DNA from 2 places in the Sporolactobacillus sp. BBK16-2 genome. Region 2 is predicted to be linked to the other one. Evidence: predicted binding sites of a transcription regulator. Region 2 holds the regulator's gene; the other holds the start of a gene.
What was found. Region 2 encodes Rex, which represses fermentation and respiration genes when NADH is low (regulators of the CRP and FNR family bind a similar motif). Its sites were predicted from a motif close to TTGTGAAATATTTCACAA; they were not measured.
Positions count from the first base shown of each region.

Region 1: adhE (bifunctional acetaldehyde-CoA/alcohol dehydrogenase) is a predicted target of Rex. The motif match lies at 1,536-1,553, and genes of this name have one in related genera.

Region 1 covers NZ_CM187611.1:2,925,584-2,941,290, forward strand. The annotation lists gene AC6F33_RS14485 (DUF5105 domain-containing protein) at 1-1,058, shown strand, start outside; gene adhE (bifunctional acetaldehyde-CoA/alcohol dehydrogenase) at 1,590-4,205, shown strand; gene AC6F33_RS14495 (ATP-binding cassette domain-containing protein) at 4,338-5,051, opposite strand; gene ssuC (aliphatic sulfonate ABC transporter permease SsuC) at 5,120-5,887, opposite strand; gene AC6F33_RS14505 (sulfonate ABC transporter substrate-binding protein) at 5,901-6,851, opposite strand; gene AC6F33_RS14510 (AMP-binding protein) at 6,844-8,418, opposite strand; gene AC6F33_RS14515 (acyltransferase) at 8,442-9,620, opposite strand; gene AC6F33_RS14520 (D-2-hydroxyacid dehydrogenase) at 9,817-10,815, shown strand; gene AC6F33_RS14525 (hypothetical protein) at 11,269-11,436, shown strand; gene AC6F33_RS14530 (TetR/AcrR family transcriptional regulator) at 11,570-12,190, opposite strand; gene AC6F33_RS14535 (DUF2705 family protein) at 12,190-12,996, opposite strand; gene AC6F33_RS14540 (ABC transporter ATP-binding protein) at 12,993-13,892, opposite strand; gene tlp (small acid-soluble spore protein Tlp) at 14,102-14,329, shown strand; gene AC6F33_RS14550 (C40 family peptidase) at 14,511-15,065, shown strand; gene AC6F33_RS14555 (GNAT family N-acetyltransferase) at 15,062-15,559, opposite strand; gene AC6F33_RS14560 (NUDIX domain-containing protein) at 15,630-15,707, shown strand, end outside.
Region 2 covers NZ_CM187611.1:3,041,802-3,057,508, forward strand. The annotation lists gene AC6F33_RS15090 (hypothetical protein) at 1-156, opposite strand, end outside; gene AC6F33_RS15095 (LysM peptidoglycan-binding domain-containing protein) at 170-310, opposite strand; gene AC6F33_RS15100 (hypothetical protein) at 336-533, opposite strand; gene AC6F33_RS15105 (LysE family translocator) at 972-1,607, shown strand; gene tnpA (IS200/IS605 family transposase) at 2,175-2,606, opposite strand; gene AC6F33_RS15115 (IS110 family RNA-guided transposase) at 2,987-4,228, opposite strand; gene AC6F33_RS15120 (hypothetical protein) at 4,577-4,891, shown strand; gene AC6F33_RS15125 (hypothetical protein) at 5,104-5,283, shown strand; gene groL (chaperonin GroEL) at 5,684-7,309, opposite strand; gene groES (co-chaperone GroES) at 7,373-7,657, opposite strand; gene AC6F33_RS15140 (CPBP family intramembrane glutamic endopeptidase) at 7,934-8,596, shown strand; gene map (type I methionyl aminopeptidase) at 8,714-9,469, opposite strand; gene AC6F33_RS15150 (redox-sensing transcriptional repressor Rex) at 9,583-10,227, opposite strand; gene AC6F33_RS15155 (ABC-F family ATP-binding cassette domain-containing protein) at 10,510-12,459, shown strand; gene tsaD (tRNA (adenosine(37)-N6)-threonylcarbamoyltransferase complex transferase subunit TsaD) at 12,810-13,826, opposite strand; gene rimI (ribosomal protein S18-alanine N-acetyltransferase) at 13,835-14,290, opposite strand; gene tsaB (tRNA (adenosine(37)-N6)-threonylcarbamoyltransferase complex dimerization subunit type 1 TsaB) at 14,293-14,982, opposite strand; gene tsaE (tRNA (adenosine(37)-N6)-threonylcarbamoyltransferase complex ATPase subunit type 1 TsaE) at 14,963-15,430, opposite strand; gene AC6F33_RS15180 (ISLre2 family transposase) at 15,650-15,707, opposite strand, start outside.

The DNA of each region.
Region 1 (15,707 bases), 120 kb from region 2:
AACTTAAGCTTTTGCTCATCATGGGACTCGCACTTCTGCTGCTCATTGCCGGATGCGGCAACTCAAGCAGTAAGAAAGAAGAAGGCAAATCCGATATTGCGACGGTGACAGTGAAAAACGGCCAATATATTACAAAGGATGGTCAAGAAAACTCCGACGATAGCGCACTGCTCGCGCTCAATATCAGTATTACCAACCACTCCGACGATTCGCTGGATCTGCTCACTGATGACTTCTCACTCTATGATTCCAAGAATGAAAAAGTATCGGTGGATGACTCCATCTATGACGATTCAGAAGGCAGCTTTAAAATGCTGGACACTGACTCCCTTGCCAAAGATAAAACCGTAACCGGCTACATTCCGTTTCGAGTCGCCAAGAACAAAACCTATGAACTGCACTTTCAGCCAAACGTCTATAAAGGAGATAAAAAGGTTGATGAAATTGTTGTAAAAATTAATACCAAGAAGTTCAAAGACGATCAGCAGCAAATTAAGGATTCCATGAACGCCTATATACAAACTGTTTTCTTTGGAAAAGATGATTCGAACTACGCAACCCTTGTCGCCAATGATGCAAATAAAGATAAAGCGCAAATGAAAGACGTATTCATCAAAAATATGGGCAGCGAGCTCGATGATCAGTTGTCTGATGAGCAAACCAATCAAATTTATGAAGCCTTTGAAAGCGCCAATCGTGAAAAAGGAAGCGTCGTTCTAAAGGTTGATACAGCCCTTCCGGATTCAGCCGTTGTCGAAGTTACTCCAAAAGTACTTTTCCTCGACGACATGTATGACGAGATTGAAAAATTGAAGGATCAGTTTATTGATGACAACCGCGGCAAATATTCGGACTATGATGCTGCGCTGAAAGGCTGGTATGTGTACATGGCAAAAAATATTGGGGAGGTGTTTAAAAATACTGATACACAGACATCCGACGACAGCTATAAAATCAATCTTAAGAAGGAAGGAAACAAATGGGAGGTCGATTCTGAAAAAAGCACGGCAAATTACGATTACGAGGGACTGCTCAGCGATATGACGGGCGGGTATTAAATTAATGTCGCCAATGCTTTATGGACTAAGCTGAATTGAGCAGGTGCGCTCAATTCGCTTTTTTCAACCGAGAAAGCGGGACAAGCGGATAGCAGTTGAGACGAATGGGTTTTCTCTCTCTTCGGTTGAACTTTCCAGAGATTGGGTTGAACTTTTCGAGTGTTGGGTTGAATTTCCGCTCTTCGTTTGAAATTAGTTACAACTTTTTAGAAGTTCGTTACGATTTTTCCTTAGTTCGTTACGAATTTGAGAGTCTTCGTTACGACTTTTTCTCGATTCGTTACAAGTCCAGACATCCGCACATCTTACGAGTTATTGCACCTCTTCCGTCTACTGCGCAACAAAGATGCAACCCACTTTACTGTTGCTTAAAACCTCAATTATTTGCTCGACACAAATCAGACAAAATCAAATGGCCACTTTGTGACAGCGTTTTCGTAATTGTTGCCAATCCACTGGTTATAAAGTAAATTATATATGTGAATTAATTCACAAAGTCATGATCCCTATTTTCCGAAGGAGGACCACCATATGGCTATTGAAGAACAAGCATTACATCCAAAGGATTCGAAAAAAGAAACATTGGAAACGATGATCGATCAATTGGTAACGAATGCTCAGACCGCACTGGATGAATTTAAACCGCTTGACCAAACGCAAATTGATGAGATCGTACGACAAATGGCTCTGGCCGGACTTGATCAGCACATGCAATTGGCGAAAATGGCCGTCGAAGAAACCGGACGCGGTGTTTATGAAGATAAAATGATTAAAAATATTTTTGCAACCGAATACATTTATAACTCGATAAAAACCAACAAAACCGTTGGCATCATCAACGAGGATCCTTATGAAGAAATTGTTCAAATTGCCGAACCGGTTGGTGTCATCGCTGGCGTTACTCCGGTGACCAACCCGACGTCGACAACGATGTTCAAGTCTCTGATCTCTATCAAGACAAAGAATCCGATTATTTTCGCCTTCCATCCGTCGGCGCAACAATGCAGCAGCGAAGCGGCTCGCGTGGTTCGTGATGCCGCGATACGTGCCGGAGCACCGAAAAATTGTATTCAATGGATTGAAACACCATCACTTGCCGCAACCCAGCAGCTGATGCATCACCCCGGCGTGGCTCTCATTCTCGCGACCGGCGGTTCAGGCATGGTTAAATCCGCCTACAGTTCAGGCAAACCGGCGATCGGCGTTGGTCCTGGGAACGTACCTGCGTACATCGAAAAAACGGCCGACATTAAGCAGGCGGTGAACGATCTGATCCTTTCCAAGACCTTTGACAACGGCATGATTTGCGCCTCGGAACAGGCAGTCATTGTGGACGCAGCAGTCTATGAAGCGGTCAAACAAGAAATGACCGCAAACAAATGCTACTTCTTAAATGATGAAGAACGGAAAAAAGTAGAGACACTGGTCATTGATGAAAAGCGTTGCGCCGTCAATCCCAAAATTGTCGGCAAGTCGGCCGCATACATTGCTAATCTTGCCGGCGTCACAGTTCCGGATGACACTAAGGTTATCATTGCCGAGCTGAACAGTGTTGGCCCGGAATCACCGCTTTCACGTGAAAAACTGAGTCCTGTGCTCGCCTGTTTCAAAGCGAAAACAACCGAAGAAGGCTTACAGCGATGTGAAGAAATGCTTGAATTTGGTGGCATCGGGCACTCGGCAGTTATTCATTCAAACGACCAAAAAGTAATTAATGCCTTTGCTATGAAGATGAAGGCCGGCCGTCTGATCATAAATGCACCATCGTCACTCGGCGGTATTGGGGACATTTACAACCACTTTATTCCATCACTGACCTTGGGCTGCGGCACGTACGGCGGCAACTCAGTATCCACAAACGTGGGGACAGCGAACTTGATCAATATTAAAACGATGGCCAATCGCCGCAACAACATGCAGTGGTTCAAGGTTCCGCCGAAAATCTATTTTGAAAAAAATTCAACCAAGTATTTGTCTGTGATGCCGGATATTACACGCGCTTTTATCGTTGCCGATCCGGGCATGGTTAAATTCGGCTACGTCGACCGTGTTGTCCACTATTTGAGAAAACGAAATGAACCGATCCAGTACGAAATTTTCTCTGATGTGGAACCGGATCCATCCGTCACTACTGTTATGAAAGGTACTGAAATGATGCGCAGCTTTAAACCGGACGTAATCATTGCCCTGGGAGGCGGTTCGGCAATGGATGCAGCAAAGGGTATGTGGCTGTTCTATGAAAGCCCGGAAACAGAGTTCTTTGGACTCAGGCAAAAGTTCTTGGACATCCGGAAACGTGTCTTTAAATTCCCTGATCTCGGTAAAAAAGCAAAATTCGTCGCAATCCCAACCACGTCGGGAACCGGATCAGAAGTGACTTCTTTCTCCGTGATCACAGACAAAGAAAATGATATGAAGTATCCGCTCGCCGACTATGCGCTGACACCAAATGTGGCGATCATCGATCCGGAATTCGTCATGACTGTACCGCCGCGCGTGCTCGCCGATTCCGGTATGGATGTGCTCACGCATGCGATTGAAGCCTATGTGTCCAACATGGCCAATGATTTTACAGACGGACTTTGTATCAAAGCAATTCAACTCGTGTTCAAATACTTGCCGCGCTCCTATAAGGACAGCAGCGACAAATTAGCAAAAGAGAAAATGCATAATGCGTCAACCATCGCGGGCATGGCATTCTCTAATGCATTTCTGGGAATCAATCACAGCCTTGCGCACAAGCTTGGCAACGAATTCCATCTGGCACACGGCCGGTGCTGTGCGATTCTTTTGCCGCATGTCATCCGTTACAATGCTCAGAAGCCGACGAAGTTCACATCGTTCCCGAAATATAAACACTTTATTGCCGATGAACGCTATGCAGAGATTGCACAGATCATCGGTGTAGGCGGAAAGACGACTGAAGAAAGTGTGGAAAACCTCGTTCAGGCGATTAAAAAACTGACTCAAGAGCTGAATATGCCGATGAGCATTGAAACAAATGGTGTCAGCAAAGCAGCTTTTGAAAAAGCTGTTGAAAAGATGTCTGATCGTGCATTTGGCGATCAATGTACGACCGCCAACCCGAAGATGCCGCTGGTTACCGAACTGGAAGCAATCTATCGTCAAGCATTCAAGGGCATCTAGACCCTACACCCAACAACAAAATGAAAAATCGAGAGGAGACGAATCCTCTCGATTTTTTTGTTTATTGAAATCTGCTTATGCTTTCGAAAGGCCAATTAAAAAGCCCACGTTTCACAGACTAGCAAATTCTTATCAGTTATTCTTAGGCGTAAGTAATTTGTAAAGCAATTGTTCGGTATAGTGATTAAACGATGCCGACGTTCGTGTTCTCGGCCGCTCAAGAGGGATGGCAAGATCTTCGCTGACTACGCCCTGCTCAAGCAGAATAACACGATCCGCTAATCGAACTGCCTCTTCCACATCATGAGTCACAAGGATGCAGGTCAGGCCCTGCTTTTTCCATACCTTTTCAATCAAGTCCTGCATTTCCATCCTGGTCAATGCATCCAGCGCGCCGAGCGGTTCATCAAGCAAGAGCAGTTCCGGCTGATTGATTAATGCCCGCGCGAGCGCGACTCGCTGTTTTTGCCCGCCGGATAATGTCAATGGATATTTATCAGCAAATCCGGACAGACCTACTGCTTCCAGTGCTTCCACAGCACTTTTTTTCCAATTGCCATTCAAGCCGATGCCAACATTATCAACCACCTTTTTCCAAGGAAGAAAGCGGCCATTTTGAAACATTAAGCGTGCCGAATGATTGATCCCCGCCAGAGGCTGCCGGTTCTGTTCCACTTCGCCTTCTGTTTGTTGCTCTAAACCGGCAATCAGCCGTAGCAGCGTACTTTTCCCGCACCCGCTTCTCCCAATGATTGCGACAAATTCGCCTTCGCGAATGGTAAGGTTGACGCCTTTAAGAACCTGCTGATCCTGATAATGTTTGCGGATGTTCCGCAATTCCAGCACAACCTTTTTCGATCCATAAAGTTCATCTTGGCTATGAAGTACAGTAACCGGTCGATCATCTGCCTGTCTTAAACCTGTGACCAACGCAGCCACCTCCTCTCAAATAGTTTTGCAATCAGATCGGAACATTTGCCGAGTAATGCGTAAATCAAAATGGAAAGGACGATAACATCCATCTGCATGAATTCTCGTGCATTCATTGCCATATAGCCGATTCCCGAGTTTGATGATATGGTCTCCGCGACAATTAAGGTTGTCCACATCACACCGAGTGCGTAACGGACGCCGACGAGAATTGATGAGAGTGCACCTGGAAAAATGATATGCGTAAAAAGTGATAATCCGTTTAATCCATAGGCTTGTCCCATTTCTACTAATTCCTTATCCACATATTTAATGCCATGATACGTATTAATATAGATCGGAAACAGCACACCGAGTGCAACTAGGACAATTTTCGGTGTCTCGCCAATGCCGAACCAGAGAATCATTAAAGGAATCAGAGACAGATGCGGTACATTGCGCAGCATTTGCACAGAAGAATCAAAAAGTGAGTCGGAAACTTTAAAAATTCCATTGCACAGTCCTAAAACAAAGCCTGTAATACCCCCGATCAAGAAACCGCTCATCGCGCGATAGAGACTGATCCCGAGATTATTCATCAATTCCCCGCTTTTAAACAACCGAATCCCTGCACGAATAACACCGAGCGGCGAAGGAAGCACCGTTGCGGATAGGACTCCCAATGACGATAATCCCTGCCAGACGAGCAGCAAAACGATCGGAATCAGCCACGGGAGAACATGCATCAAATCTTTTCTTACATTGATTTTCATGATTTATGCCTCCTTAATTGCTCAGCAACGCATCACGTACATTGATTTTCTTCGGAATGATTTTTAATTGATAGAATTGATCCGCAATCGATTGTTGTTCATCGAGAATAGTGCTATTCATTTTGTCAATGCCATAGGTGCGGCGATTGACAGACATTGCTACAATGTCCTTATCCATTTTGAGGGCATCCGCCAGCTTTGCAATCAATTCCGTATGGTGGCTATTTGCCCAATCCATGGCTTCTGATACTTGACTCATAACTGTTTTGGTGACCTTTGTATGACTTTTTGCAAAGCTGCGTTTCGCCAAGAAGAAGTCGCGATCAGTCGTAATCCCCTTGCCGTTGACAAGCATCTTTGCATTGCCGGTAATCTGTGCTGCCGCTGTGAATGGATCCCAAACTGCCCAAGCATCAACATTGCCCTTCTCAAACGCGATACGTGCATCTGCAGGCTGCAAGTACACAGGCTGCACATCATTCAATGTTAGGCCTGCTTTTTTTAATGCTTTGACTACAAGATAATGAGAGCTGGATCCCTTTGAAAAAGCAATCTTCTTCCCTTTTAAATCGGCAAGCGATGTAATTGAGCTGTTTTTCTTAACAACAATGCCGCTGCCGACATTTTTGGATTTTCCCACGCCGACGTAGACGATGTCCGTACCTGATGCTTGTGCGACGACCGGCGGCGTATTTCCTGTTCGACCATAGTCAATGCTTCCGGCCCGCAGCGCTTCAAGCAATGCCGAACCCGCTTGGAACTCTTTCCACTCCACTTTATATCCTTGTTTCTTTAGCGCTTTGGCTAGATTTCCTCTGATCTGAGCAATGTTAAATTCATCGCCTTTTTGGTATCCGATGCGAATGACTTTGTTTCCGGTGTCCGATGATGATGTTCCGCACCCGGAGACAAGAAAACCGATAATGAGTATAAGTGACAGAGCGAGCAGCTTTGATTTACGCATGATTATTAATACTCCCTATTTCAAGATTTTGAACGAGCAAATGATGCTTTAACAGGCTTCTTTGAACTTTCCCTGTTGGTCCGGTGGGTATTTCGGGCAAGAATTCTATGGTTTCCGGCCATTTGTGTGCGGATAAGGATCGCTTGCATTGCTCCCAAACAGCCCGTATAAGTTCCTGCCGATCAGTCTGGACTTTCTCTTCAGCGACAATATAAGCGGCAACTCGTTCTCCGTACTTTGGATCATCCAACCCAATAACGGCAGCTTGTTTTATCCCGGAAACCGTTCGGATGACCTGTTCCACTTCATAAGGGCTGATTTTCTCGCCTCCGCGATTAATTAATTCCTTTTTCCTTCCTGATATGAAGACATAGCCGTCTTCATCAGCCCAGCCAACATCACCGGTGTGAAACCAGCCGTCTTGGAAAGCGTCCTTTCCTGCGCCGTCTTCATAGCATCTGATCACATTGTCGCCGCGTATCGTAAGCTCTCCCACTTTCCCGCACGCCAGTTCCTGATCCTGATCATCAACAACTTTCAATTCCAAGCCGTACGGAATCCCGACCGATGCAGGTTTACGTTTCATAGGCGGCAGCGGGTTAACACAAATCTGACTTGCTGCCTCAGTCATACCGTAGGATTGGATCAGCGGAATGCCAAAGACATCATCAAATTGTTTTGCCAGCTGCGGTGCAAGCGGAGCTGACGCGGATCGGATCATACGCAAAGAATCAGGAATGACCGTCGGTTTCGGAATCTTAAGCAAAATCGAGATGATCGCCGGCACCGCCGATACCCAGGTCACCTTGTCTTGGATGACAACATTCCAAAACTTAGACGCGCTGAACTTTGGCGCCATTATGATCTGCCCTCCTGAAAGAAGTGTAGACAAAACGGTGACAACCTGAGCATTGATATGAAAAAGCGGAAGTATGTTATAAGCACGATCGGATGCGCTCAGTCGGTGCGAGGCGATAATATGCCGCGCTGCCGCATACACTTGCCGGTGTGTCAGGCCGACTGCCTTCGGTGCCCCGGTCGTTCCCGACGTATAAAGAAGAATGGCCGTTTCGTCTTCAGACGGCTCAACAGAGGTACATGTATCAAACGCAGCCTCCGCTTCCCATCCTCTTATCCAGCGCTGACTAGTTCTGAAGTAAAAGGACAGATCCGACAAATCCCCATGATAAACGCAGAGCGAGCTCAAGGAATTCACCGTGCTGTCATCGAATAAAACGGCAGCATGCCGATCGTGAACGAACCCGTGAACCGGTCGGCACCTCTGTATGAATCGTTTAAATTCCGTATCCGTCATTTCCGGATTTATGGTTGCAACAACTGCTCCGTAATCAATAATTGCAAGGAAGAAACAAAGAAATGAATAGGAGTTTGGCAGTCCGAGAACGACCCTGTCCCCTTTTTCAATCCCCGCATGCACCATAATTGCTTGAATTCTTTTGATTTCGGATTGAAGTTCGCCTGCCGAATACCAATGATTGCCTTCATTTATCATAGATCTGTCACTTGGCTTCATATGCTCATGCAATTCGCGTGTTAATTGTGACATAGACGTTATCTCCTTTAATTCGTTTATTTTGTTTCTTCAGGCAAAGCTGCAGGCTTTGACCGCTTCAGGCTCGGCCATTTTGAACGACGACCAATGCAATAGGACAGAATCGGTGTTTTATAAAAAGCATAGGCAATAAGCATAGATGCTGCGTAAACAAAAAGAATGGCAAGCGGCAGAGACAAGTAAAAAGCAAGTGAACCGACTTTTAAATAGGGTACAAAATAAGTACCGACCAAATAGAGCGGAAAAGGCTGCGCCAGATACATACCGAACGACGTCATTGATGCGGTCTGAACGAATCGATTAAACACCGGCCCGCTCCCTGTTTCCCTGCGCTTCGCCCAGTACCTTCCGATAAAAATCAACAAAGCGATGATCAGAATAGTGTAGGGCAGATATACAGGCTGATGCACAGACTGAGCAGCACGATCGCTTTCATGTAAGATGACGCGGTTTAAATAATAATGCAGGCACATACCCATCCAGCTGACGGCAAGGATACCGATCAGCAATTTGATATGCCGATCAATAAATGTGCAAATCTCGTTATAGTGACATGCTGCCAAGCCGCCGAGTACAAAATAACATTGGTAGGTGACGACGAACACGCCGTAATGAGACAATAAGTACGGCCAGCTAGATGTATCCAGATGAGGCAGCACAAATTTGATAAAAACCGTTGTGATCAATTGCACATACACACTCCATAGGAACACATGCAAATGCCACTTTTTAAACTTTTGCAGCCCGCGAAGCATAAATGGGAACACAAGATAGAATTGAAACGTAACGAGAACGTAGTAAATATAAAATTGATCCCCATGGATGAACGCAAGCCACAAATCATTCAGGAATTGAAATAGAGGCTCTCGTGTATGCATTAAATAATCATTCTGAAACAAGAGATAGATAATGTTCCAAAACAAATAGGGAATGCCAATGAGCAAAAAGCGTTTCTTCCAAAAATCTGCAATCCGCAAATCACGGTTGGCGTAAACGATAAACAAAATAAATCCCGTAATAAACATGAATGCCATACGTGTGACATGCATTGAGGAATGAATCGCCGACATCGTCACAGAGCTCATTGTCCATCCTTTCAGCTGACTGTCAAAGATACTCATTGTATGGACGGAGAGAACACCAAACATAATGATCGCTCTCATCAAATCAATTTCATATAAATGTTTTCTTTTCAATAAAACAACTCCTTGCTCGTAACAATTTTCAGACATAGATTATCATCGAATCCTTAACAATTTCTTAATTGCACATTGCGACTTTATTACATAACAGCGTTTATGCTTTATATCGAAACCGTTTACATATTTTGAACACTTCGATACACTTGTTGTGAACAGATTCACATGTTTAGATTTAAGGAGGATAAAAATAGTGAAACTATTGATGTACGGCGTACAAGATCACGAAAAGAAGATCATCGCAGACTGGGCTGAATCACATAAAGTTGACATAGTGACCACACCGGACTTCCTCTCCGAACAGACCGTTGCACGTGCAAAAAGCTTTGACGGCATCTGCATTCAACAGCCGATTGCGCTTGGCGGACCGAAGCTGTATGCACAGCTGAAGGACTATGGAATCAGGCAGATCGCGACACGCACGGCAGGCTATGACATGATTGACTTGGCCGAAGCGGAAAATAACGGCTTAATCGTCACAAATGTTCCTGCCTACTCGCCTTATGCCGTAGCAGAGCTTGCAGTCACTCAGGCCATGCAGCTCGTTCGCCACATTCCACAATTTCAGAAGCGCATCTCTAATCAAGATTTTCGCTGGTCCGGTCTGCTTTCTAAAGAAATCCGCTCATTAACCGTCGGCATCGTGGGAACCGGCCGCATCGGAGCCACGGCCGCCGAGCTTTTCAAAGGACTCGGGGCAAAGGTTATCGGCTTCGACCAATACCCAAACGATCGCGTCAAATCAATTCTCGACTATCGCCCATCGCTGGAGGCTGTACTGAAAGAAGCAGACATTGTATCCCTGCATACGCCTCTCTTTGATTCAACACGGCATATGATCAACAAAAATACATTAAAACTGATGAAAAAGAGTGCTTTTCTTATCAACATCGCACGCGGAGGGCTCATCAACACAGAGGATCTTATTGATGCACTCGCAACCGGAGAAATTGCCGGGGCTGCGCTTGACACATTTGAGAACGAAACCGTGATTAACAAAAATCTAAGCGGACAACCGCTTGATGATCCGCTTCTCGCTAAGTTGATCGCTATGGATCAAGTCCTGTTGACACCACATGTTGGTTTCTTTACGGAAACAGCCATTCAAAATATCGTTGAAGGCGCGCTTGACTGTGTTGTTGAAGTTCTGGAAACCGGCACAAGCAGAAACCGTGTGCAACAGCCGGAATAAGCGTAGAAAATAAACCATAAACAGATTAGAAAAACCGGGCGAAAAGCGCCCGTTCCTTACTTTCACAGGATGTGATGGCTTTCGTGCTGAATCATCGCTTCGGTTGCTCGCATCAACTGATCGCGGGCGCACCGCAAGCCTCCTCAGACAAGCACAAATCTGCGGGATCTCGCTGGCACCTGATCCCGCAGGCGTCTCACACCTCCGCTTTGATTCTTGGCCAAGACACTTGTTTATTCGTTTAAATACGAGGCAAAATCTTATACTTTCTTATTTGTGTAAAAAAGGAGATCATTTAGCGAACGAATGATCTCCTTTTTATAGTGTACCTTTGATTTGATGGCTGTTATACTTATGAAAAAGAAAGGAGATGATCGCGATGGCAAATGAATTGTAAATGGTGATACAAGCTTTGAATAAAGAATGGATCAGCTTGACACACGAATAAATCACATGGAGAATGACATGCGCTCCGGATTTGCTGCATTGAAACAAGAGATTAAAGACAAGCACTTTGATGTACTGGACCGCATTGATCTTCTGCGTGAAGATGCCTTAAACACATCATTAGACGTTCAGCGCATCAAACGATTAGAAAACTTGGCTTTGCCAAGCCTCTAGCAAGGCGAAGTCATAGTTGCACTTATACTATTTTCCTTAAAATTTATATACTTTTTTATAGTAAAAATTAAAAAAGCGGGACTTTAACCGCGCACGCGCGATCATACTCCCGCTCCCTTTTCTTTTCTTCACTTCACAGTTCTTCATTACTCTTGATCAAACCACGCAGGGTTATTTCGATCATTGCAATCACCCTGTCGATGAACGGCATGAGATCGTCAATATTCGAATTCGGGTGTTTCTTTAGATAAGTCATCGTCCGATTACTGTAATCATTAAAAATACAGAGCAGTACCTCTTTTAAAAGATTCGGGTCTACATCGTCCTTCAAGTCGAGTTTTTCAATCGTATCCCCAACGAAATCCGGAGTCATTGCATTCAATTCATTATATAGACTAATCATTTTTTTCGTCAGTTTTTCCGGAGGTCGAGTAAATGCATTCATGATAAACTGGAAAATATCTGGATATTTTTTATAAATACTGATTTCCATGGCACATATTCTCCGCATATCTGCAAGCATATCAGACGATAAATTCCAGTTCTCATAGTCAAGCTCTTTCATTGTAAACCGTATGGCATAATCCACACTTTCTTCAAAGAGTTTCTCTTTAGAATCAAAATAGTGAAAGATCAGCCCTTTTGAGACGCCCGATAATTTTGCGATCTGATTGGTCGATGCCCGGTCAAATCCCTTTACCGCAAATTCATGAATCGCAGCGTTCAAAATAGCCTTTTCTTTCGTTTCATCCATTACACTTTCAAATCCTTCCTCTTATATGTCCAAAGCGCAAGCAGACAAGAAACCACGATCACAATCAGGTCGGTCACAATGTATTTCCATTCAATCCCATTCTTAAAAACAGTGCTCGGAAGCGCCGTGTCAACCGGCGAGAAGAAAACCAGTGCCTGAAAATCATCATTCATCTTACCCACAACACCAAGTATAAAGGTAAGAAAAACAATACCAAGAGATAATGAAGTCGCCGATTTATTTGTGGACAGGAACGCCGATAATAGGAAACCGAACGCAAGAAAAGTAAGGCCCATTACCCATCCGGAAAAAGCTAATTGTGCAAAGCTCTTAAACAGCCCAGCAACGGATGCTCCCGACTCCTTGAAGAGGATGCATCCCAAAAAAGCAATGACCATTGATACTGCCCAGTATAATGTATATAGCAAACTGTTGGCGAGCATTTTCGATCCAACGATGGAAAGACGCGTAATCGGCTGAGCATAGAGATAGCCGATTGTTCCCTCCGCCTCTTCTCTGGCAAGTGCATTGGTTCCGAGCATCGCTGCGAAAATACCGGTGGCAATGATCACATACTGGTATTCATAACCATAGTAGCCTTTGATTGTCGCTAAGGCTGCCATATCCGATAAATTGAATGCCTTCAGCATATCCTTCGGCATTGATTTCAAGTCCATCTGTTGCAGACCCATGTCCTTCATTGCCGGAAATAATGACACCAAGCCAAGTGTCAGCAATCCGACAACAACAATCCAAATTAAAAGTGTTTTTATGTGTGTCCTGCATTCAAGCTTGAACAAGGTCATAATCGTTCACCCTCCTGACGTTCATACATCGACATGAACTGTTCTTCCAAATCACGATTTGCAACGGAAACGTCTTCAAGATCCGCTGAAAGATTCGACAAGGTTGAGAACAGCTGCGGCAAGCCGCCTTCATAGAGAAAACGCGCTTCATGTTCCTCTTTTTTCGTGCAGGTCGCACCAATTGTCTTCATTTCATCGAGTGGCAGCTTACTTCCTTTCAGGATCACAATCTTCATCTTCTTATTGACTTGAGACAGATCTTCAACACCGATCAGCTGACCGCTGCGAATAAACGCGACCTTTGAACAATAATCCTCAACTTCCTTCAGGTTGTGGCTTGAGAGGAAGATGGTCGCCCCTTGTTCCTGCTTTTCTTTGAGCACCCGGAACAACCGAGCATGCATCAGCGGGTCAAGCCCGTTCGTCGGTTCATCCATGATAATTAACTCCGGATGATGAATGAGCGCGCAGACTAATGCCACCTTTTTCTTATTTCCTAAAGACAGATCACCGAACTTCTTCTTGCGATCAATCTGAAACAGTTCACAATAGCGATCAATCTCCGCCTGATCGCCTTTCATTTGATGAAAATCAAGCGTATAGCGAATCAGATCCTGAACGCGCAGCTGCGGATAAAAACGGACATCGCTTGGCACATAGCCAATTCTTTTCTTGACCTCCAGATCATGCTGCGGAACATTTTTTCCGAGAAGTGATATCTCCCCGCCGCTTCGTTTAATAAAATTCAACATCATATTCATTGTTGTCGATTTGCCTGCTCCATTCGGTCCGATGAATCCGAAAAATTCACCTTGCTCAACAGAAAAGGACAGATCATTCACAGCAACAAACTTGCCAAAACGTTTACTGATGTGGCTCAATTCAATAACCGGCATCTCAGTGAACCTCCTTTTGATCACGCTTTGACCACTAGGTCAATGACACTATAGCATGCATTGACCTAGTGGTCAACACTCTTGTTCACGTTTTTTCCGGCTAAAAATGATGACAATTTTTTGCTCAGTCTAGGAGTGATGGCCAAGTTTGGTATGTATAGACATCCTCATCAATCACATAATAATTGACGAAAAAGGGGGGAGAAACAATGGCAAAACCAGATGATCGTTCTGACAATTGGGAGAAAATCGGCCACAACATCGGTAACACGCAGCAAAACATTGACGAAACCAATGACTATTTAAAAGCGCACGGCGATGAAATGAACGAGGATGAAAAACGTCAGCTGCATGAAAAAAACAAGCGACGCAAGGACAGCGTAGAAGGACTGCGCGATGAACTGAAAGATGAAACCGCCTTTAGCAAGACTCATTAATTATTAAATACCGATCGGCAACGCCGGTCGGTATCTTTCATGCCATCCTGAGAACAGGTGCAAGTATATCTCCGTTCGGATATCGGCCTTAAGTCTTAGAGAAATATATGGCTGAGGCTTATTCCTGTAGATCCGTCAGCAAGTTAAAGTATAGATACATTGATTGAAAGGATTGCCCGTCATGTATGCTTATATCTTACTTACTCACTCAAAGACACTGCCCGCAAAACTCATCCGGCTTTGGACCGGCGATACCTATTCACACGTGGCCATTTCTCTGGATTCGCCTATGACCGCTTACAGTTTCGGTCGGAAAAGCAAGCTGAATTTTCTTAACGGCGGATTTATTGAGGAACAGTTCGCTGAAATGGATCAAGTAACGCAAATCAGCGTTCTGCGTCTTCCAATGACTCAGAACGCTTATTATCGAGTTCGTATTCTGCTCGCTTATTTTCAAGATTACGGAGACTCCTATCACTATAATTTTAGGGGAATTATCGGCATCATGCTTCACCGCAGAATAAGCGGAATAAATGCCTATTTTTGCTCTCAATTTGTTTCAACACTGCTCGAGAAAAGCGGCGCATACCGCTTCAGCAAGCCCGCCTATTTTATCAAACCGTCTGATTTTCTCGTTCTGAACGAAGCGGAAACCCTTTATTCCGGAACGCTTGGCGGCTACTTGTCACCTGCAGCTGATTCCGGCCGTTTAGCACCGGCCGCTCAATGGGCTTAGATATACTTTACCATCAGATACTCGTCTACAAATCCGCTGTCTTCCTTCATTGCGTCATAATCTTCGCCGTAGATCTTAAATCCGAATTTTTTGTAGGCGCGAATCGCAGGCTCATTGTTCGTGACGACAAATAAATAAATTTTGGTAACACCGTCTTTTATCACATCACCAATCATAAATTCGATGATTTTTCTGGAAAGGCCCTGACCTCGGTATTCTGGCGATACATAGACGCTGGTGAGTGTTGCACGGTGCGCCATTTTCGGCAGCGTTTCCCGATGCAGTGATGCAATCGCGATCAGTCGTTCCTCATCGAAACCGCCAACAGTCAAGACATCGGGGTCAGACAGATGTTTACGAATTTGATCCATTGTCCGATTTTGTTCCGTATTCAAGTCCGATGCGTATGCCTCCGGATTATTTGTCAATGCTTCGAGCCTCAATGCGCGATACTGCTCCGCATCTTCGGCGGTTAATGGTTTAAAAAAGACCATAGCAAGCCCTCCACAACATATTCTCTATGCTATTATGAACTTATTCTCGATTTTTAATGAGGTGGAGACTGTGCGCATTTTCGGAACCGTGAAAAACGGAGTGAACTATATACTGAGAAAAGGCGCCTATGCTGTAATTTTTGAAGGC
Region 2 (15,707 bases):
ATCAAGAACTTTATTAGCTATATCAGCCTGAGACGAGCTCAGATGTTTGTCCGCTGCCAATTTAATCTTTGGCACGAAGGCTGTGATTAAAGCACCGACACCTGCCACTAATAGAGATAAAACTGCCGATAAAACCTGTACTCCTAAATCCTGCACAACACTCATCCTTTCAAAAGGTTAGTCTGCTTACGCTCATTAGCTTATTCACGGTTACTTTCCTTGCTTGAGCGATCTTCCACAGACTGTCGCCTTTTTTGGCAGTGCAGATCATTAAAAAGAGACCGAGGAAATAACGGTACTTACCCGTCATTTTCTCGGCCCCAAACTTTTTCTGTTTAATATGCAAAAGATACGATGAAGGTCACTAAGGATAGAACAAATAAAATTGAGGGGATCCATGCAAGTCCGGTTCGATCGCAGAAATCGGATAGTGATGTGTATTTTTCTTTAAATGATAATTGATACAGAGCCTGTATAGCAAAAGTCATTGACGCACTGCTCAATAAAAAAAGAACGCTGATCAGTAAAAGCATATAGATTACCTCCTCACCATTCGTTTAGTATCAAACGAAAACAATTCCCTTTCATCATACTTTATTTAAGTAACCTCTGCCTGGATAAATCTGCATGTTAAGTTAATTATGCAAGCTAATCAAAAATATAGTATGCTATTTTTTCAGGCTATTGAGGTGACTATAGTATTGGTGTCTTGTCTTTGCACATTGGCAACATCATCTTCGAACTTGAGAAGCTCGTCCTCAAAACATCTGGCTTACATTGCCGCATCCATATTTCCATCTTCAATTCTCGTTTATGGGATAGCTATTTCTGCGGTCTCCTGCACATTCTCTTTGGCTGCGGAACGAAAGAGGGATTGAGGGGATCTATAGCCACTGTGCAAAAGGAATAGAAAAAGACATGAATCTAGATTCACTCGGGTGCAAAGCAAGGTAATGGAAAGGGGTTTATTGATGCATCTTTTGTTCACGTACATAGTATTAGGTTTTTCTATTTCAGTTCCTGTTGGTCCGATCACCATTGGTATGACCAAGCAGGGATTAAGAAATGGCTTTTTATTTGGGTGGTGCGTTGGTCTTGGCGGAATGACCGTTGATTTTATCATGATTCTCTTCATCTATTTCGGCTTTTCTACAATTCTATCGATGCCGATAATTAAAAGTGTAATGTGGCTGTTTGGCTGTTTCTTTCTTATCTATCTAGCTGTTGACAGTTTTAAAGAGAGTAAAGATTTTATTCATGATGAGGAACAGAAACCTGTTCAGCGTTCGCTTCTAAAATCCTATTTGTCGGGTTTAATGGTAGCAATATCGCCGGGAAGTATTATTTTTTGGATTGGTATTTTCGGCTCCATCCTCACAAATTCATTAACCGCTTCTACATCACATTCTTTTCTTTATATTGCCTTAGGAATACTATTGGGAATTATTCTTCACGATATCGTTCTGCTCAGCGTCATACACATGACACGCCGATTTGTGAATCAAAAGTTTATGCGTTGGTTCTCTATTGGCGCAGGTTTTGTATTACTGGCATTTGGCATCCGGTTTGGGTATGAATTTATAAGATCTTTGACCACAGCATATTAAGCATCTTGCTGCCGACATCATTTGGGACAATGCCTCCGTATGGATACAAAAAAGAGGTCTCTCATCGATTTCAAAATCGGTTGAGAAACCTCTTTTTTTAATAAACTAATACTTGAAAATTGAAAAAATATTCCAACCTCTTGTCAGCTCTGCAGTCTCCATGAATAAAATAGGGAAAGATTCCGTTCTTACCAGCTGTTGAGGGCAGCTGGCAGGCAAACGTACTCATCGTGTGAACAGTGGATGCCAATACCATTCCTAATACCTTCTTAATTCAGCCTTAAGCTGTTTTTAACATTTGAGAGGTACAATAAATGTCAGTGAGGGTGGCCCCACCATCGCCATCAGTGTTGGCGATGGTGGGGCCAATACTATTTTTGTATAGCCGCAACCCATCATTTACCCGTGTCTAGCACTCCTAGAGCAATTGGCTGCATATCTCCTCTAAACGCCCACCTGCTAAAGCAGGTGGGTTCAGACATAAATGTCTGCGACTTAAAGTCGCCATTCAAGACTGAAGTCTTCTGAAAGTTCTTGTGCTCAATGCACACTGAATTCTGACTGAACTCAGTCATCAATCCTGAAAATGTCGTCCCTGACTTTATTTGATTGATTGGCAATATAAGTTCGGATGATTCCGTCTGTCACGGTGCCCACCGTTGCACAGAAATAGCCTCTGGACCATAAATGCTGACCCCAATATCGTTTTTTCAATTCTGGAAATTCATCCTGTAATAACCGGGATGAACATCCTTTCAAATACTGCATGACTTTACTTGGAGCCAAACTGGGCGGACAGGAAATTAGCAGGTGAATGTGCTCTTTACCTACGCTACCTTGCAGAATCGTGATCCCTCTGGCGTCACAACCTTGCCGGATCAGTTCCCGTAACCGGACAGCAACCTGGCCTCGCAACACTTTGTAGCGATATTTTGTCACCCAGATCACATGATACTTGATGTCATAGATCGCGTGACCATTTTTTTGATAACCGTCCATACTTTTCACCTCTGTAAAAAGTATGGACACGAAAAGATAAGGCTAAAAGCGGATACCGTCTAAAGACGGTGGGTTTAGACCCCGCTTTTGGAAACTAAAGCAAAATCAAAACAACCCCTGAGGGTGCCGCTTTCATTCATTCTCTATTATTTTCTGACATGATACGCCGCGTCTCCTTTAGCATCACATGCCATTTAATATGGTAAAATAGGGTATCGTTCGATCGAGACGAATCCCGATTTATTAAGTCTTGTGGTATTAAGTCAAGACCTAAATAAGATTAATTCCTTTACTTCTCACAGACATTTGAAAAAAGAGACAACACAAACCTAAGCCTTCAATAATTACCAAAATTTTGAAGGCAATAAGGAGGTGGATCTTTACTGATTATCGGCGACTTCACCTCCCTTCGGCGTGTAAATCAGGTGGTCGCGAAGCAGCACGTCCACCAGCCGAACCAGTTTTCTTGCTGTTAGTACGAGTGCGCGTTTATGACGAAACTTAGGAACTTCATTGAATTTCTTTTGGTAATAGGATCGATAAACCGGGTCACGTCGCTTTACTGAATTGGCAGCTTCAATCAAGTAGTAGCGAAGGTATTCATTACCCGTGTGTGTTCGTGGCGTGCGTTCTGCCCGAAAAGTTCCGGATTGGGAGACTTTCCAGTAGAGGCCGGCATATTTAGCGAGCTGAGCCTCATTGTCAAAGCGGTCAATCTGGCCAATCTCGGCAATCAGACCGGCCGTGTAGACCGGACCGATTCCCGGAACACTCATGAGACTTCGCGCCTCGGAGATGATGACGCATAGAGACTCAATGCTCTTGTCCAGTGTCTGAATTTGTTTCTTCAGCCCGGCGATGATACGGGCATAGGTGGCAAGCACGACATCAATGGAATCCTGAAGGACTTTGCCAATGCGGTAGGAATCCCGTATTGCTTTCTGAATCGCTTTGGCCAGGTTTTCCGGATCACTGAAGCGTCCTTTTCCAGCCTTGTTTAGACGTTCGGCGAGGTCTTCCAATTTCATCTGGGAGATCTCATCGAGGGATAGGGAATCGCTTAGGATATCCATGATCGACGCACTGAACACAGAGGTCGGAATTTCCTGAGTCAAGGTGTTGCACGTGTAATACAGATTCTCTAGAAAGTGCTGTTTACATTCGGTCATTTGATGAATCAGCTGATAACGGGTTCGTGTCAGACGTTGGAGCGCGACATACTTCTCTTCTTTGATGACGGGTACCTGGTAACGCTCAATACGTAGAAAATCGGCAATCCGGAAGGCGTCAATCGTATCGGTCTTGTCCTCGTCAAATAGCCCTTTATAACGATGAATCATCGTCGGGTTGAGGGTTACGACATCGAGAGGTAGCGCCTTCAAGTCCGCATCTTCATGAAAAAACACCGCTGGATGAAAGCTGTAGATGGATGTGGACTCCATGCCGATCACCACCCGTTGATAGTGAGCGGCTGAGTGGAACTTCAACACCAGATCCTTAATGGCACCGGCACCGATCAGATTATTCGCTAAAGACTTTTGGATCAGCCTATTTTGATCACTGTCCAAAAAGCAAACGTCTAGTTTCTCTGAACTCACATCAATACCAACAAACAATTTCATTGGGAAGGACCTCCTTTCCTGATCAATTTTGGAATAAGCTCGGATACTCTGTGATGTCCCCTAATTACACCTGCATGAACGCGACCTCGCGATCAGTAGACCATGGCTGCGCGTTCAAAGCTGCCTCATCCTGCTTCTGATGAGTTGAGCCGCAGCCGCCACATCTTGTGCGTCAGCATATCTGGCAGTTGCCTGGGCGGCAGACTTAAAACGTAGTCGAACTACAGGAGCGATAAGCCTAGTCCAGTTGGATCCATTCCAATGAACAACTAGAGGATATCACGCAGTACCCGAGCTGAACAGGGGATTACATTAACTTCAAAACTTATAATACGAGGAGATGATTGGATGAAAAAGCCTTTTGTATTGCCTGCAATTATTGCACTGCTGACAATTGTGGCCTGCTTTTTTGGGTATGCGTTTCAAGAAATGGCCTACTGGACCAAAAACAGCATGTTTTGGTACTGGTTTGGCGCTGTGCTGGCTTATTTATTTTCTGCAGCAGCTATCACGTTTATCATTATCGACATAACGATCAAGAGAAACCTCGGAACCATCGAGCGCGTGATCGATGGATTAGTCATGGGTGGTGGGCTACTTGTCATCATCTTGACTATTCTTTGGACTACATTTATCATCATCGCTTGGCAGTCAGGAATGTAAAAATGCATGCTATGAAGAGTTCTACAGGAATTTTCCTTATTGCTGCTATTATCCTCAGATTTCACCTTAGCACCCTAAAAACTACTTGGTTCAGTTGTTTCCCCTTTCATTTTCAGTGTTCCTGATTTTGGATAAGAAGAAATGATTGGGTCGTGTCAAATCGCACATTTCTTCAACTCCTTACAATTTCATTCAATGAAAGGAAGTTTAAAATGAACTGGAAACTCTATACGCTGCTTGTTATCCCTGCCGTAATTATGATGTTCGTTTTTGGTTTTCTTTTTCCTCTTCCATCTAAATACTTTATCTGTATCATGATTATTCCAGCTGTTTTTTGGATTCTATACTATTCCATCGATTACGCTCAGAAAAGAGAAAAAAATCGCAATTAAAATTTATGCTCATGTCACTCAAAAAATAAGAAAAACCGGGCAAAAAGCGCCCGGTCCTTAATCTCCAGCCATGTGTGATTAGTTTGTGTCTTTACAGTGCTGAATCATCGCTTCGGTTGCTCGCATCAACTGAGCGCGACCGCGGGCGCACCGCGAGCCTCCTCAGTCAGGCAGAAATCTGCGGGGTCTCGCTGGCACCTGATCCCGCAGGCGTCTCGCACCTCCGCTTTGATTCTCGGTCAAGACACTGGTTTATTTGTTTAAATACGAGGCAAAATCTTATACTTTCTTTACTTGTGAAAAAACACTTCTCATGTATCCAAATGGATACATGAGAAGTGCCCTAAAAAACAATCTATTCATACTGAAAAACATTGTTAAATCAATGTTTTTTAGTTTATTACATCATACCGCCCATTCCTGGTGCTCCGGCTGGCATTTGCGGTTCCGGATGTTCTTCAGGCTTGTCGGCAACGACTGCTTCAGTTGTCAGCAGCATTGCAGATACAGAAGCCGCGTTTTGCAGTGCGGAACGTGTAACCTTTGTTGGGTCAACAATTCCGGATTCAATCATGTTTACCCATTGATCCTTGGCAGCGTCATAGCCGATGCCTGGTTTCTGGGATTTCAGTTTTTCAACGATGACAGAGCCTTCGAGGCCTGCGTTTTCGCCAATTTGACGAACAGGTTCTTCGAGTGCGCGGACAACGATGTTCACGCCGGTCTTTTCATCGCCTTCAGCTTCAACAGCTTCAACGTTCTTGATCACGTTAGCAAGAGCTGTACCGCCGCCGGCTACGATACCTTCCTGAACTGCAGCGCGAGTCGAGTTCAGAGCGTCTTCAATACGCAACTTGCGTTCTTTCAATTCAGTTTCAGTTGCTGCACCGACTTTGATTACGGCTACGCCGCCGGACAGTTTTGCAAGGCGTTCTTGCAGCTTTTCTTTGTCAAAGTCAGACGTTGTTTCTTCCAACTGTGCTTTGATCTGACCGACACGCGCGCCGATCTTGTCGGATGCGCCTGCACCTTCAACGATCGTCGTGTTGTCTTTCGTAACGATAACCTTGCCGGCTGTTCCGAGTTGATCAACCGTTGTTTCCTTAAGTTCGAGACCAAGGTCACTTGTAACGACCTGTCCGCCGGTCAGTACAGCGATGTCTTCGAGCATTGCTTTCCTGCGGTCGCCGAAGCCAGGAGCCTTAACAGCAACAACGTTGAATGTACCACGCAGTTTGTTCAGTACGAGCGTTGCCAACGCTTCGCCTTCAACATCTTCAGCGATGATCAGCATTGGTTTGCCTTGTTGAACAACTTTTTCAAGAACAGGAAGAATTTCTTGAATGTTTGAGATCTTCTTGTCGGTGATCAAGATGTATGGATTGTCGAGAACGGCTTCCATTTTATCCTGGTCTGTAACCATGTATGCGGAAGCATAACCGCGATCAAATTGCATACCTTCAACAACGTCAAGTTCAGTAACAAAGCCCTTGGATTCTTCAAGCGTAACAACACCATCGTTGCCAACCTTTTCCATAGCTTCGGCAATCAGTTCGCCGACTTTTTCGTCAGCTGCAGAAATAGCTGCAACTTGTGCGATTGATGCTTTGCCTTCAATCGGCTTTGAAATTTCTTTCAATCCCTCAACGGCAGCCTGAGTTGCTTTTTCAATACCGCGGCGAATGCCCATTGGGTTTGCACCGGAAGCAACGTTCTTCAAGCCTTCGCGAATCATAGACTGCGCAAGAACCGTTGCAGTTGTCGTACCGTCGCCGGCTACATCGTTCGTCTTGCTAGCGACTTCGGATACAAGACGTGCACCCATGTTCTCGAATTTATCTTCAAGTTCGATTTCTTTTGCAATTGTTACACCGTCATTCGTAATCAGCGGTGAACCGTATTTCTTATCAAGTACAACGTTGCGGCCTTTCGGTCCGAGCGTTACTTTTACTGCATCAGCTAAAACGTCGACACCGCGAAGCATCGAGCGGCGCGCTTCTTCACCAAATTTAATATCTTTTGCCATTGTGAATAGTCCCTCCTAAATTAAATTAGATCTGAGGATCTTCTGTTAAACGAGCATTGCAAGTCAGTCAATAACAGCGAGAATATCGTCCTGACGAACAACGAGATAGCTTTTGCCGTCATATTTTACTTCAGTGCCTGCATATTTTGAAAAGATCACTTTTTCTCCTTCTTTTACGTCCAAAGCGATACGTTCGCCTTTGTCGGACACCTTGCCGGCACCAACGGCAATAACGCGGCCTTCTTGCGGCTTCTCCTTCGCCGAATCAGGAAGTACGATACCGCTTGCTGTTTGTTCTTCTTTTTCTTGTGGTTCGATCACAATACGATCACCCAATGGCTTTAACATGTTGAAATACCCTCCTTAAAAATGTTAAGTTAAGTACCTTTGTTAGCACTCAGTTCACCTGAGTGCTAATCCATTTAATATAATAATCAATTCCCAATAGATTTGCAAGTTTTTACTCGAAAATATATGTAACCATAAAAATGGTTCAAATAGTTATTAAAGGATAAAGAAAATCCGCTATGTTAAAATAGACAAAACAAGCAATAACCTTCTAGAATGCTTTCAGCTTTTCACAAATAATCCTAAATTATACAAATAGATATGAGGTGTCTGACTTTGGTTTTACGGTATATCCTGATCGTTCTTGTTTATCTTATCTGCTTTATATCTCCGCTGATTCCCGGATTTCCGAAAGGTGGATCGTCCTCCGGTGATGCATACGCAGCCGTCTTTTTCTTAACCTTAATTATTGTCTCACTGCTGCTAATACCCGAGCGTAGGTTGGCACGCGGTCCGGTTGCTTCTATCGGCGAGTCGATCGCTTGGGCAATTTGCGGTGTGTTCATCCTGTTCGTTCTTCAGATTGCGACAGCACTGATCAACAGCCTCATATTAGGTCAGCCGATCAGCTCGCAGCATACTCAGGATGTCGTCCAGATGACCCGCAAGGCGCCTTTGTTTATATTCGCAGTCAGCATCATCGGACCGATGCTTGAAGAAATTGTTTTCCGCAAGATTCTTTTCGGAAGTTTGAAAAAGGGCATTGGCTTCTTTTTTGCCGCGTTGATCAGTTCCCTAATCTTTGCTGCCGGCCATTTTGATTTTTCGCATCTGCTTATTTATGTTGTGATTGGCTTCTTTCTTTGCTATGCCTATCACAAGACCGGTCGCATTTGGGTGACCATGTTCATGCATGCAGCCATGAATGCCACTGTTGTTCTACTCAGCTTGAGTGTGCACATTCCGAATACAACCAGCTGGATTCACTGGTTTATGTAAAAGAGCGGTTGAAAAAATTTGGGAGGCCAAGTCCTTTCTTTGATCTATTAAACGTTTTTTTGTATAAAAACAGCGGGGCCCGTTAATTGGGGCTCCGCTTCTTCTATCCCGTACTCTTTATTCTTCATCAAGTGCGGTCAGAATTTCCGGACCGTTTTTCGTGATCGCCAATGTGTGTTCGTACTGTGCGGACAATGAACCGTCGATCGTGCGTGCCGTCCAACCGTTATCATCAACCTTTGAACGCCAGTCACCAATGTTCAACATCGGTTCAATCGTAATCGTCATGCCTTCTCTAAGGCGAAGACCGCGACCAGGGCGGCCATAGTGTGCAACCGGCGGATCTTCGTGCATTGTCGGTCCGATACCGTGGCCGACAAATTCACGAACAACGCTGAGTCCGCGATCCTCGGCATATTTTTGAATAGCGTAGCCGACATCGCCGAGCCGGTTTCCGACAACCGCTTGTTTAATACCTTCATAAAGCGATTCTTCCGTTGTCTTCAGCAAATGCTTCGCCTCATCAGAAATTTCACCGACTGCATAGCTCCACGCTGAATCCGACATCGCGCCGTTCAGATTAACGACCATGTCGATCGTGACGATATCTCCATTTTTCAGAGGCTTTTTATTCGGAAAGCCATGGCAGATTTCATCGTTAACTGAAGCGCAGGTCGCATACTTATAGCCCTGAAATCCCTTTTCTTCAGGAATCGCGCCGTGCTTTTCAAGAAATTCATTTACAAACTCTTCGATTTCCCAGGTCGTCACGCCGGGACGAATCATTTTTTTAATATGCTGATGCGCTCGAGCAAGCAGCTGACCGGATCTTTTCATTTCAGCAATTTCATTTTGTGATTTTAATTGAATCATTCCTGCATTCCACCTTATTTTTAAACCGCATAAGCGCGAACGAACTGCTCACTGTCCGCGCATGCGTTGATTCTTAACCAGTTAATGCTATGCACCTGTATTTTACCACTTAATCATTTAGAATTCCTTTCTTCCATCGAATGATTAAGAAAATAAATCAGCGCCTGAAGTTCAACCGTCATATCCACATGACGGACATAAGCGTTTGCCGGCAGAGACAAGGTCGTCGGAGAAAAATTTAAAAATCCGTGAATGCCTGATGCAAGCGCCATTTCCGCTGCTTCCTGCGCGTGTGCAGCTGGAACAGTTAAAATAGCGGCTGTTATGTCACTATTGTCGTCGGTTGCCAACGTATCCATTGCATAAATTTCCGTACCGCTGACTTCCGTACCGACAAGCGAAGGATCAATGTCATAGGCCTTCACGATCTTGGTATTGTTATTCTTTTGAAAGTTGTGATTGAGCAGTGCAGTGCCCAAATGTCCGACACCAATCAGGACCACTTTTGACAATTCATCTTGATAAAGTGTTTTCCTTAGAAAATCCATCAGATGCTGCGTATCGTAGCCGTATCCTTTTCTTCCGAGCGCACCGAAATAAGAAAAATCCTTGCGAATCGTTGTTGAATCGATTTGCACAAGATCTCCGAATTCCGAAGATGAAATACGCGTTTTTCCTACTGCAACCAAGCCCTGCAGTGTTCGATAGTACAGCGGCAGCCGCTCGGCAGTCGCCTGAGGTACATTTTGGTTCGCCATGACCGGGTCTTCCCCCCCCAATTTTACAAAACAGATCGTGTTGCCATCATTTATCTGTGTCTCTAGTTCAACTATACTATAATCATCATTATTTTTGTTATTTATTTCACAATCATGATCGAATTTGTCTTAATCCAACATTGCATGCCTCCGCAGTTGCCGAATAATTTACGAGTAGGCTACAATGAACATATCTATCTTATTATGTGTACAGATTCCGAAGCAAACATCCTGCTTCCGGAAAATCGACCGCTATTCCTAATCTTTCTGAGGTGAAAATCTGTGTTGCTCTTACAAACCAATGAGATCAGTAAATCCTTTGTAACTGATCTTGTTTTATCTAATATCTCCATAGAAGTACAGCTTGGAGAACGCGTTGCGCTGGTTGGCCGTAACGGCGCTGGCAAATCAACGCTGCTTAAAATTATTGCCGGAGAAATGAGTGCGGACAGCGGTGAGATCATCATGCCAAAAGACCGTACAATGGGCTACCTGCCGCAGAATGCCACACTCGACTCGACGCGCGGAATCTATGATGAATTGCTGTCTGTGTTCGGGCCCCTTATCGCACTTGAGAAGAGAATGCGTAAGATGGAAGAACAGATGGCGGATCCCGGCAGCTTTGCTAATCCTAAAGATTACGATCAGCTGCTGAAGACTTACGATGCAATGCAAGCAGACTTCCGCGAAAAAGGCGGTTTCACTTACCAGGCAGAAACACGCAGCGTGCTGAACGGCTTGAATTTCGGTGGCTTTCCCGATGAGACGCCAGTAAGCAATTTATCCGGTGGGCAAAAGACTCAGCTTGCGCTCGGCAAGCTCCTGCTCATCAAGCCGGATCTGCTGATTCTTGACGAACCAACCAACCACTTGGACATTGAAACGCTATCATGGCTGGAAGGTTACTTGCAGCGCTACAACGGCAGTGTGCTTGTCGTCTCTCACGACCGATATTTTCTCGATAAAATTGCGACAAAGGTCTATGAAATTACCAGACATAAAGTGCGCAAATACACAGGGAACTATTCGCGTTATCTGGAAGTGCGCGCGGCAGAATTTGAAAGTGAACTGAAAGCCTATGATAAGCAGCAAAAAGAGGTAGCAAAACTGAAGGATTTTGTTCAGAAAAATATTGTACGTGCTTCGACGACAAAACGAGCGCAAAGCCGACGCAAACAATTAGAAAAAATGGATCTTATGGATCGTCCAATGGGCGACGCCAAATCGGCTACCTTTACCTTCGATATTGAACAGCAAAGCGGTCGTGATGTGCTCGCGGTTTCTCATCTTGATGTCGGCTACGACGATCAGAAACCCATGATATCTGATCTCAGCTTTCAGATCAGCCGAGGAGATCGCGTTGCATTAGTCGGCCCGAATGGGATCGGCAAATCAACGCTGCTTAAAGCGATTGACGGCGGCACAACGCTCCGTTCAGGTGAGGTGCGTCTCGGCAGCCATGTCAGCATCGGTTATTATGATCAGGAACAAAAGAGCCTCAATCCAACGAAAACCGTACTTAATGAATTATGGGACGATTATCCGTTAAAGCCTGAAGGCGATATTCGGACCGTGCTCGGCGGCTTCCTGTTTTCCGGTGATGATGTGTCAAAGATGGTTTCCCAATTAAGCGGTGGTGAGAAGGCACGTCTCATGCTGGCCAAGCTGATGATGCGCCATGACAATCTGCTGATCCTCGATGAACCAACCAACCATCTTGACTTGGACAGCAAAGAGGTCCTCGAAGGAGCCCTAATTGACTATCCGGGAACGATTCTGTTCGTTTCTCACGACCGTTATTTTATCAATAACATTGCCGATCGCATTTTCGAACTGTCGCGCGAAGGAATTACCGAGTATCTCGGCGATTATGATTATTATGTCGACAAGAAATTGGAACAGGAACAGATTGCAGAGCTGGAGGCACAGACGACAGCCGCACAAAAAAATGAGCCTGTGATCGGGGACGGAAAGGAACAATTTTTAAAAGAAAAGGAATTGAAAAAGAAAAAACGTCAGCTTGCACGTTTTATCGAACAAGCAGAGACTGATATTAGCAAGCTGGAAGAACAAATTGAGCACAATCAACAAGCACTGCTCGATCCGGAAGTCTTCAGCGACTCAAAAAAGTCAAGAGAAACTCAGACGCAAATCGAACAGGATGAAGCGAAAGTCGCTAAGATGATGGAAGACTGGGAATCCGCTCAGCTCGAATTAGACGAATTAGATTGATAATGATGTTATCCACACTAAGAAGAGGACATATCCACAAACATATGTGGTTATCCCCAATTTATTCAGTTAAATCAGGGAGTTATGCACAACCATTGTGTATAACTCCCTGATTGCTATTTTCAAAACAACTTATCCACCTGTGCATAAGCTATTTTTTTGGATTTATCCACGAACAATCAACAGGCATTCGTATTTCAAATTTTTGTGATCTGCTCAACCTGCACGAAATAATAAAATAAAAAAAGAGCAGGAATCTCTCTCTGCTCTTGATGTGAACCCTCAATGTTGGATCTTCATTGCCCAATTTCAGGAGTTTAGTTCATCTCCGCTTTTGGGTTACTGTTTAGTTAAAAGTCTTCAATCGCCAGGTTTGCTTTCCCATTCAGTGACAGGTCGGCGCGCGTCCCTTTCAGAAACCCGATTGTTCCGGATGCTGCAATCATTGCTGCATTGTCTGTACACAGCTTCAGCGGTGGAATAATCAGAGGAATTCCCCGAGTACGTGCGGCCTGTTCCATTTCAGTTCTAACTGCACTGTTCGCAGAAACACCGCCTGCAACAAGAATTTGTTTCGCATGAACCCGTTCCGCTGCGATCAGTGTTTTCTTAACGAGTACATCACTGACACTGGCTTGAAAGCTGGCCGCAATGTTGGCGGAATTCAAGTCATGACCACGCTGCTGCTCGTTGTGGACATAATTGATGACCGCAGATTTCAATCCGCTGAAGCTGAAATCCAGCGAACCTTCCTCCAGCCATGCCCTCGGAAAATCAATGACCGGCTTGCCTGCCTTAGCCAAACGGTCAATTTCCGGTCCGCCGGGATAGGGCAGCCCGAGCGTTCGCGCAACCTTGTCAAACGCTTCGCCTGCGGCATCGTCTCGTGTTGTACCAATGACTTCATACGAGCCGTGTTCCTTCATGTGAACGAGCTCGGTGTGTCCGCCTGAAACAACCAGTGCAATCAGCGGAAATTCGAGTTCACGAACAAAACGATTGGCGTAAATATGCCCGGTTATATGATGAACCGGGACAAGAGGCAGACCATGCGCATATGCCAGTGCCTTTGCACCGTTCACACCTACGAGCAGTGCACCGATTAATCCCGGCCCCTGGGTCACCGCAATCGCATCCAGGTCGCTCCAGGATACTCCGGACTTATCTATCGCTTCCTCACAAATAACCGTGATCTGATCCACGTGATGACGGGATGCCACCTCAGGAACAACACCGCCGAAACGTCGGTGGATATCAATTTGTGAGGCAACCGCGCTTGAGCGGATGATCGTACCGTTCTCGACAACGGCAGCCGCCGTTTCATCGCAGCTCGTTTCAATTCCCAAAATTAATGTCTTTTGATTCATATCTATTTTCATAGTCTCACCCACATGACTAGCGCATCTTCCCCATTGTTTGAATAATAGTTTTTACGGATACCGCCGTTTTTAAATCCGACCTTACGATACAAATTCTGTGCAATCTCATTGCTGACACGTACCTCAAGACTCATGGAACGTGCCTGCTGGGATACCGCATAGAGAATAACCTGGCGCAGCAGCGATTCGCCCACCTTGAATCCACGATAACCTTCAAGTACCGCTAAATTAGTTATATGCGCTTCGTCAACGATGACCCAGACTCCACAATAACCAATGATCTTCCCGGCAAGCTCGGCAACGAAATAAGCAGCAAAATGATTGCTGCTGATCTCATTTTCGAATGCCTGTCTTGACCACGGCACATCGAAAGCACTGTACTCCACGACCATAACCTGATCAATATCCTCCGCGGTCATCGGTCGGATGTTTACTGATTCTAGATCCGGCATGCTTATCGCTCCTGTTTCGCCAGCCACTTCGCTTCAGCCTCAGCTAAGCGAAGATATGCCGGCAGAAAATGATGTATATCGGATACCGGCTCTTTTTTTGCGCCAATTCGGGCAAGTTCTGCCGCCTTAGGCACATTCTGAGTGATATCTCCAAGTTCCGCGTAGGCTTCAGCGGATACTAATTCACCCCATTTGTCTAAATCATTGCTGAGAAAAAGTATCGGTTTGCCCAATTTTCGTAATTCAGATATCCAATCATTAATCATTACAAGCTGATCGGGAACAACTGAAACAATTTCGCCGTTTTTCTCTTCATACAACCCGGCAAACACTTGACCGCGCCGCGCATCAAAGAACGGTGCGATATAGCCCTCAAAACCACGTCCATTTTGAGCAACCACTTCAAGGCTTGAAACGCCGACCAGTTCTTTTTTCAGTGTCCAAGCCAGCATTTTTGCAATGGTTGCGCCTATACGAAGTCCTGTGTAGGAACCCGGGCCTTCAGCCACAACGATACGATCGATGTCTGCCGGCTCAAGTCCGGCTGCCTTAATCATCTGCGCGATGGCAGGCATCAGACGCTCCGAATGATTTTTACGGCTGTTCGTCGTCAACTCGCCAAGCACTTTCTGTTCCGTTGTCACGGCGACACCCATCACTAAATTGGATGAATCAATCGCTAGCACGTTCATCGTTTGATATCTCCTCATTTATATGCTCAGATCTGCTGCCGCTTGCTTTGCATGTGATCCTTCGCTCCTGTTCGTTCACACGCTCAATTGTAACAGATAAAAGATCATCGGGAAGCCACGAAGGGATGTTCTCCGCCCACTCAATCACGGTCACCCCATCCTGATCAAAATAATCCTCCAGACCGATATCCTCCTCATCGCTTATCCGGTACACATCCATATGAAAAAGGGGCAAGCGCCCACTCTGATATTCTTTAACAATAGTAAATGTCGGGCTGTTCACCATCTCTTGGATACCGAGGCCCTTGGCAAGACCTTTGGTAAAAACAGTCTTACCCGCGCCGAGATCTCCTGACAAGGTCAAGACATCACCAGGTCTTAGGAAAGTCGCCAGACGCTCGGAAAAACTCATGGTCTCTTCAGGAGAATGTGTGATCCATTGATGCATAACGTTCACCTTTTCAATAGCTTTATGCCATAATATTAATTTTAAAATGACTGGCATCCTTCACCAAATATATTTTAAGTGTACCATAATTAAACAACAATTTCTTTCTTCACAACGATGTCGGTTGAGTCAAGCAATTGTAGGCAGAAATTTTTATGACTAGGTAAGTAAGCGTATTCACTGTTTTAGGGGTTGTCCTTGTTGAATCTTTGTTGTCTTTTAAAAACCTTTCAGCGCCTTCAGTGCCCGATGTATCGGAATGCCTGATTTACCTTGC